Regions from separate parts of the Agrobacterium sp. SORGH_AS 787 genome, predicted to be linked through region 1. Evidence: predicted binding sites of a transcription regulator. Region 1 holds the regulator's gene; the other holds the start of a gene.
What was found. The regulator HrcA, encoded in region 1, represses chaperone genes, less so after heat shock. The targets are predictions, from matches to a motif close to GTTAGCACTCNCNNNNNGNGAGTGCTAAC.

Region 1 (4,421 bases):
CACCTTTTGCATCGCCATAGCGAAATCGCGTGTGCCGTTGCCGGTTTCCGCCCAGTCCGCAGTGTAGACGCCCGGCGCGCCGTCCAGCGCATCGATCACCAGACCGGAATCGTCGGACAGCGCCGGCATGCCGGATGCCTTGGCTGAAGCGAGCGCCTTGATCGCAGCATTCTCTTCGAATGTCGTGCCCGTCTCCGCCGGCTCTTCGAAATTCAGTTCGGCGGCCGATTTTGCCGAAAAACCGAGAGGGCCGATCAGTTCGGCGATCTCGGCGATCTTGCCCTTGTTGTGGCTGGCAACGACGATGGTTCTCGTATCAAGTTTGCGCATGGTCTTGGTCCCGTTCAGGCAATCGCCTGCTTCTGCATCTCGACGAGTTCCGCACAGCCCGCCTTGGCAAGACTAAGCAGCGTCAGAAATTCTTCTTCCGAGAAAGGCTTGCCTTCGGCTGTGCCCTGAATTTCAACGATGCCGCCGGAGCCGGTGATGACGAAATTGGCGTCGGTCTCTGCAGAAGAGTCTTCCAGGTAATCGAGATCGATCACTGGTTGATTGGCGAAGATGCCGCAGGAGATGGCGGCGATGTGGTCCTTCAGAACCTTTTCGACCTTCAGCATATTGCGGCTTTCCATCCACTTCAGGCAGTCATGAAGGGCAATCCATGCACCCGTGATGGAGGCGGTGCGCGTACCGCCATCGGCCTGGATGACGTCGCAGTCGATGCTGATCTGACGTTCGCCAAGTGCTTGCAGATCGACGACGGCACGCAGCGAGCGGCCGATGAGGCGCTGGATTTCCTGCGTTCTGCCGCCCTGCTTACCGGACGATGCTTCGCGCTTCATCCGCTCGTTGGTGGAGCGGGGAAGCATGCCGTATTCGGCTGTGACCCAGCCCTTGCCGCTGTTGCGCAGCCACGGTGGCGTCTTGTCTTCGAGGCTCGCCGTCACCAGAACATGCGTATCGCCGAATTTGACGAGACAGGAGCCTTCGGCATGCTTGGAGAAGTTGCGCTCGAAGGAGACCTTGCGCATCTGGTCGGTTTTTCTGCCTGAGGGCCGCATATCGTTTCTCTCCGTCTCTTAACTTCCCGCCTTCTAAGGTCAGGGCGACGCTTTTGCAAAGGAAAAGCGGAAGAACAGGGCCTATAGCCGAATTTCCATTTTCACTTGGAAGACCGAGTGACTATATTCAAGACAGTCAAAAACAGCTTGGGGAATAACAAGCGGCATGGGCATAACTCCTCCTATTAGTAGAGAGCCGGGTGCGCTTCTGGATGATCGCTCGCGCGAAATCTTCCGGCGTATTGTCGAAGGCTATCTGGAAACGGGCGAACCGCTCGGTTCGCGCAGTCTCTCGCGCCTGCTTCCCATGTCGCTGTCGCCTGCCTCCGTGCGCAATGTCATGAGCGATCTGGAGGAACTCGGCCTCATTTATTCGCCCCATGTCAGCGCCGGACGCCTGCCGACCCAGACCGGTCTTCGCTTTTTTGTCGATGCCTTCATGCAGGTGGGCGAACTGCCTGAGGCCGAGCGTGCCAATATCGATCGTCAGATCGGCCCGATCTCCGGGCGCGAACAGTCTCTCGAAGGCCTGCTGTATGAAGCAAGCAGCATGCTCTCGGGCATGTCGCGCGGAGCTGGCTTGGTGCTGACCGCCAAGAACGATGCCGTGCTCAAACATGTAGAGTTCATCCGGCTCGAGCCCACCAAGGGTCTCGCCATTCTGGTCGGTGACCACAATCAGGTCGAAAACCGCATCATTGAGCTGCCGTCCGGCATCACCTCCTCGCAACTGACGGAGGCGGCCAACTTCATCAATGCGCATCTCGGTGGCCAGACGCTGCCCGAGCTTCGCAGCCAGATAGCACGACAGAAGAACGAACTTCAAAGCGCGCTGAGCACGCTGGCACAGGATCTGGTAGAGCGGGGGCTTGCCGTCTGGTCCGGCGACAATGAGGAAGGCAAGCTTGGACGTCTCATCGTTCGCGGTCGCTCCAATCTCCTCGAGGGCCTAGCCGGCGAAGAGGACATCGACCGCGTTCGGCTTCTCTTTGATGATCTGGAGCGCAAGGAGAACCTGATCGAGATCCTCAATCTGGCTGAAACGGGCTCGGGTGTGCGAATTTTCATCGGCTCGGAGAACAAGCTGTTTTCGCTTTCGGGCTCGTCACTGATCGTCGCGCCCTATAAGGATGACGAGAACCGGGTGGTGGGCGCTGTCGGCGTCATCGGCCCGACGCGGCTCAACTATTCCCGCATCGTGCCCATGGTGGATTACACCGCCCAGATCATGGCGCGTCTTTCCACCAAGCGACGCTGACCGCGACGCTCGCTTGAAAAATCGCTCCTTTTTCCCGTAAGCCTTGATTTTTGCATGGCAAAGCTCGATATCGGGCTCAATCTCATTGCAAGCCACACGACATATAATCTGGAGAACGTCATGACTGATGACACCAACAAGACCGGACCTGACGCAGGCGCTGCCGAAGAAGCAGTGGAAGCGACGACGGCGGACAATGCGGTGCCGGAGCAGGCAGAACCCGATCCGGTGGATGTGCTGAAAGCCGAGAATGCCGATCTTCGCGACAAGTTTCTGCGCCTGGCAGCCGAAATGGACAATCTCCGTCGCCGTACTGAACGCGATGTGAAAGATGCGAAAGCCTATTCGGTTGCGGGCTTTGCGCGCGACATGCTGGCCGTCTCCGACAATCTTCGTCGCGCGCTAGACACGATTCCCGAAGAGCTGAAGGCAAGCGCTGAAGCCAATATCAAGGGCCTGATCGAAGGCGTCGACATGACCGAGCGTTCCATGCTCTCCGCGCTTGAACGTCATGGTGTGAAGAAGATCGACGCCGAAGGCCAGAAGTTCGATCCGAACTTCCACCAGGCCATGTTCGAAATCCCAAACACCACCGTTCCGAACAACACCGTCGTTCAGGTGGTGCAGGCTGGTTTCACCATCGGTGACCGCGTTCTGCGTCCAGCCATGGTCGGCGTTGCCAAGGGCGGCCCTAAGGTTGAAACGCCGGCAGGTGCTGAGCCCGGCACAAGCGGTCTGAATGAGAAGGACGCCTGAAAGCGTTCTTCGTCTTCATCTGACCAATAGGACAAAGGCCCGGATATCTGATCGATATCCGGGCCTTTGTTTTACAGCATCGGCCCGAAAATCGGACTCGCTTTTCGGAAAGCACGATGCCTAGATTCAAAAATGTAAAACGCCGTGCGTCCAATAGGACGCACGGCGCTTTAAACGTCGAGGCACTCTTCGCGTGAACCGAAACTTGGCGTTCAGGCCGCGTTCACCTGCTCCTGGTTAAGAAAGGTGTAGATCGCCGTGTCGGAATCGGTCGCGCGCAGTTTCGCTACCAGTTCCGGGTCGCGCAGAACGCGGGCAATCCGCGACAGGGCCTTCAGGTGGTCGGCGCCAGCACCTTCCGGTGCGAGCAGAAGAAACACGAGATCGACCGGCTGGTCGTCGAGCGCTTCGAAATCGACGGGCGTTTCAAGGCGTGCGAAGACGCCGGTAATGGAGGAGATGCTGCTAAGTTTCCCATGAGGAATAGCAATGCCGTGACCGACGCCGGTGGAGCCGAGCCGCTCACGCTGCAAGATGACGTCGAATACGTCCCGCTCGGACACCCCGGTAATACGGGACGCCTTTGCTGCCAGTTCCTGAAGGAGTTGCTTCTTGGAATTGACCTTTAGCGCGGGAATAATCGCATCTTGGTGCAGCAAATCTGCCAATGCCATTTCTTTTTCCTTCATGCCATCGAGACGAACCGGAAGACGCTTGGGGGCGCCTTCCGGGTCTTTAGACTTCAGCTCTTGATCATCGTCGCGTCGACCCAGCCGATGTTTCCATCGTTGCGCCGGTAGACGATGTTGAGTTCCTTCGACGGGCTGCGGAATAGCAGGACTGGCTCATCGGTCATATCGAGAGCCATGACTGCGCTTGCAACCGTCATGGTTTTGATCTGTTTGGACGTCTCGGCCACGATCGTTGGCGCGAAATCCTCCGCGATTTCCTCATCCTCATCCGGGACCGCGTCCATCACCCTGTAGGCGACTTCCTCATCGATCCCCTTTGAAGCTGAACCGTTATGGTGATCCTTGAGCCTGCGCTTGTAACGACGCAGGCGCTTTTCAATACGCTCTGCCGCCGCATCGAAGCTGGCTTGCGGATCGTTGGCCTGTCCTGCCGCGTGCAGAACGACCCCGGTATCGAGGTGGATCTTGCAATCCGCAGCAAAAAGCTGGCCGGACTTCGCGACCGTCACCTGGCCGGAATACCCCCCATCGAAGTATTTGGTAACGGCTTGGCTTATATTGTCCTCGATCTTTTGACGGAAAGACTCGCCCACATCCATATGTTTACCAGATACACGCACACTCATGGAATTTTTCCTTTTTCAGTGATTTGCG
Region 2 (4,421 bases), 370 kb from region 1:
CTGGCGTCAGGCGAAAGACCGGCGTCTCCGGCCGGAAGACGGTGCGCGGATGCGGCTCGAATGTCAGAGCGAGAGCGGCGACGCCGCGCGATCTTGCAAGCTCCAGCGCCTGATCCAGAACGGCGCGATGGCCGCGATGAACACCATCGAAATTGCCGATGGCGACCACGCCACCCTTCAATGCATCCGGGAGCGGTTCTTTCTTCTCGTTGCGATGGAACACGGTCATTGGAGACTTTCTAGGCCAGACGCGGCATCCACCAGCCGGGTGCTGCATTCTGGCTCTTCAGGTAGCTGTTGAGCAGCGCTTCATCGATCTCGCCATTCAAGGTGTATTCAGCCGCGTGGATACCGCCGCTGATATAGAGGAGATCGAGACCGGCGGAGATGGCGCCTTTGACGTCGGTCGGCATGCCGTCGCCGATTGCCAGAACGCGGTCCTTGCTGAACTCGCCGCGCACGTCCTTTGCCGCGGCAAAGCAGGCCTCGTAGATCGGCGCATGCGGCTTGCCGGCAATACGGACTTCGCCGCCCAGCTGCTCGAAATAAACCGCCATCGCGCCTGCACAGGGGATGATGCGTTCGCCGCGCTCGACCACAAGGTCCGGATTGGCGCAGATCATGGGTGCGGAACGGGCGACGAAGCCCTTCAGCATCTCGGTATAATCTTCCGGCGTTTCAGTCTCATCATCGAAGAAACCGGTGCAGACAACAGCTTCCGCGTCGCTTTCACCGACGACTGTAACGTCGAGACCATCGAATAGGGGCATATCTCGTTCGGGGCCGAGCAGGAAGACCTTCTTCGGTCCTTCGGCTATCAGTTCCCGCGTCACGTCGCCCGACGTGACGATGCGGTCATAGGCCTCATCTGGCACGCCGAGCGCGCGCAGCTGAGGAATGACGCCGACAGCCGGACGCGGGGAATTGGTGATGAGAACGACAGTCTTGCCGTTCTTACGCGCCTCGGCCAATGCGACACCGGCCGCAGGGAAAGCGGTTACACCATTGTGCAGCACCCCCCACACATCGGAGAGAATGACATCGAACTGGGAGGTGATGTCGCCAAGGGTGGCAATGCGGTGCGCCATGAATCTTCCAACTCTTTCTATCATTTTCAAGCTCGTGACATCGCAAAGGCCGGTTGCGATGGCAAGCGAAAAAGACAACAGGCCAGGGCCAATCGCTGGTGGCTCAACCGAGCCAAAGCCTGATGAAACCCGCCGCGACACAGACGCAAAGAACTGGCACCATGCCGAGTTTCAGGCGAAACAGCATGATGGCCGAGACCACGAAGAGCGCAAGCGATACGAGGTCAAGCGTGCTCCAGTCCGGCAGTGACATGCCGAAATTGATCTGGGGAAGCAGTTCAACCCGATCGACTTTTCCGAAAAGCACATGCAGGCCGAACCAGACTGAAAGATTGAGGATGACGCCCACGACAGCGCCGGTAATAGCAGACAGGGCGCCGGACAAAGCCGCATTGTCTTTCAAACGCTCGACATAGGGCGCGCCGAGAAAAATGAAGATGAAGCTCGGAACGAAGGTTGCCCAGGCGGCAATGCTTGCCCCCAGTACGCCGGCCAGCATGGGATCGAGCATGCCCGGATGCCGGAAGGCTGCAAGAAAGCCGATATAGGAAAGGACCAGAACGAGCGGTCCAGGTGTCGCCTCGGCGAGCGCCAGGCCATCCAGCATCTCGCTTGCCGTCATCCAGCCATGGGTTTCCACCGCAACCTGCGCCACATAGGCAAGAACCGCATAGGCGCCACCAAAGGTGACGACCGCGAGCCGTGAGAAGAACTCCTGCAATTCCAAGAGTGAACTCGGCGCCGCCACAAGCCAGCATAGCAGGAACGGCATCTGCCAAATCAGAATGCCGACCAAGACGCCTCGGAGTTGGCGCAGAAGAGATGGCGACTTGCTGCCCTCGTCAGGTTTTACCGAAGGTCCTCCCCGCGCTTTGAGAAAGCCAGCAACACCAGCGGCGAGAATAACGAGCGGAAAGGGAATGGCGAAAAAGAACAGGGCTATGAAGGCGGCAGCCGCAACACCGACGAGGAAGCGGCTCTTCAAGGCACGCTTCCCCACCCGCAGCAACGCTTCGATGACGATGGCAAGCACGCCCGCCTTCAGCCCGAAGAGGAGTGCGGGGAGCCAGTGTGTATCCTGATAGAGCGCATAAGCCGCTGCGAGCGCCACGATGACGAGAAAGCCGGGCAGGATGAAGAGTGTACCGGCAATGATGCCGCCTCGTCTGCCATGCAGCAGCCATCCGGCATAGGTTGCCAGTTGCTGCGCCTCCGGTCCGGGAAGAAGCATGCAGTAATTGAGCGCGTGCAGGAAGCGCTCCTCGGAGAGCCAGCGTTTCTCATCGACCAGCACGCGGTGCATCATGCCAATCTGCCCGGCTGGTCCGCCAAAGCTCAAAAGGCCGACGCGGCCGAAAACCAAAAAGAGCTCGGACAAGGTCGGATGGATGCAGGATGGTTCACGGCATAAAAAATCTGTCATGCAACCGCAGTAACCATTTTACGTGAAATTTTTCCGACAGGCCGTTCTTGACAGTCCCTGACGCCCTGCTTATCTCACTCTCGCTAGCACTCGGCAAATGAGAGTGCTAACATTAATCCAAGCGTGATCGTATCCGATCCGCGAATGTCATTTGATCGAGGGAATAGACAATGGCAAGCACCAATTTCCGCCCACTGCACGACCGCGTCGTCGTTCGTCGCGTTGAGTCTGAAGCTAAGACCAAGGGCGGCATCATCATTCCTGATACCGCCAAGGAAAAGCCGCAGGAAGGCGAAATCGTCGCCGTCGGCTCCGGCGCACGTGACGAGTCTGGCAAGATCGTCGCTCTCGACGTCAAGGTCGGCGACCGCATCCTGTTCGGCAAGTGGTCCGGCACGGAAGTCAAGCTCGACGGCGAAGACCTTCTCATCATGAAGGAAGCCGACATTATGGGCATTATCGGCTGATTTAGCCGCCTTCCGCATTTCCGTAATCTGAAGCCGGACATTGTTCCGGTCATTCGAAACCAGGAGTTTTGAAACATGGCAGCCAAAGAAGTAAAATTCGGCCGCTCGGCGCGCGAAAAGATGCTCAAGGGCGTCGACGTTCTCGCTGACGCAGTGAAGGTCACGCTCGGCCCGAAGGGTCGTAACGTTGTTATCGACAAGTCCTTCGGCGCACCGCGCATCACCAAGGACGGCGTTTCCGTCGCCAAGGAAATCGAACTGGAAGACAAGTTCGAGAACATGGGCGCACAGATGGTCCGCGAAGTTGCTTCGAAGACCAACGACATCGCTGGTGACGGCACCACGACTGCAACCGTTCTTGCCCAGGCGATCGTTCGCGAAGGCCAGAAGGCTGTTGCCGCCGGCATGAACCCGATGGACCTGAAGCGCGGTATCGATCTGGCCGTTGCTGAAGTCGTCAAGGACCTGCAGGCCAAGGCAAAGAAGATCAACACCTCTGAGGAAGTTGCTCAGGTTGGTACGATCTCCGCTAACGGCGACACGCAGGTTGGCCGCGACATCGCGGAAGCCATGCAGAAGGTCGGCAACGAAGGCGTCATCACCGTCGAAGAAGCCAAGACTGCTGAAACCGAACTCGAAGTCGTCGAAGGCATGCAGTTCGACCGCGGCTACCTGTCGCCTTACTTCGTAACCAACCCTGAAAAGATGGTTGCTGATCTGGAAGACGCTTACATTCTCCTTCACGAGAAGAAGCTCTCCAACCTGCAGGCCATGCTTCCGGTTCTCGAAGCTGTCGTTCAGACCGGCAAGCCGCTCGTCATCATCGCTGAAGACGTCGAAGGCGAAGCTCTTGCAACGCTCGTCGTCAACAAGCTGCGTGGCGGCCTCAAGATCGCTGCCGTCAAGGCTCCTGGCTTCGGCGACCGCCGCAAGGCCATGCTGGAAGACATCGCGATCCTGACCGGTGGTACGGTGATCTCCGAAGACCTCGGCATCAAGCTCGAAAATGTTACCCTCGACATGCTCGGCAAGGCCAAGAAGGTTTCCATCTCCAAGGAAAACACCACGATCGTTGACGGCTCCGGCCAGAAGACCGACATCGAAGGCCGCGTTGCCCAGATCAAGGCTCAGATCGAAGAGACCTCTTCCGATTACGACCGCGAAAAGCTGCAGGAACGCCTTGCCAAGCTCGCTGGTGGCGTTGCCGTCATCCGCGTCGGCGGTGCAACGGAAGTTGAAGTGAAGGAGCGCAAGGACCGTATCGACGACGCTCTGAACGCAACTCGCGCTGCTGTTCAGGAAGGCATCGTTGCTGGCGGTGGTACCGCTCTGCTTCGTTCCGCTCAGAAGATCACCGTCAAGGGTGTGAACGACGACCAGGAAGCTGGCATCAACATCGTTCGCCGCGCTCTGCAGTCGCTGGTTCGCCAGATCGCAGACAAT

Region 2: a site for HrcA is predicted at 2,594-2,622, ahead of groES (co-chaperone GroES). Genes of this name have one in related genera too.

Annotation. Positions count from the first base shown of each region.
Region 1 is NZ_JAUTBG010000002.1:1,204,686-1,209,106, forward strand. Features, by position in the region: gene rdgB (RdgB/HAM1 family non-canonical purine NTP pyrophosphatase) at 1-330, opposite strand, end outside; gene rph (ribonuclease PH) at 345-1,061, opposite strand; gene hrcA (heat-inducible transcriptional repressor HrcA) at 1,228-2,319, shown strand; gene grpE (nucleotide exchange factor GrpE) at 2,440-3,075, shown strand; gene ptsN (PTS IIA-like nitrogen regulatory protein PtsN) at 3,288-3,749, opposite strand; gene raiA (ribosome-associated translation inhibitor RaiA) at 3,818-4,393, opposite strand.
Region 2 is NZ_JAUTBG010000002.1:1,574,955-1,579,375, reverse strand. Features, by position in the region: gene QE435_RS16825 (bifunctional riboflavin kinase/FAD synthetase) at 1-229, opposite strand, end outside; gene QE435_RS16820 (TIGR01459 family HAD-type hydrolase) at 240-1,088, opposite strand; gene chrA (chromate efflux transporter) at 1,192-2,511, opposite strand; gene groES (co-chaperone GroES) at 2,682-2,978, shown strand; gene groL (chaperonin GroEL) at 3,054-4,421, shown strand, end outside.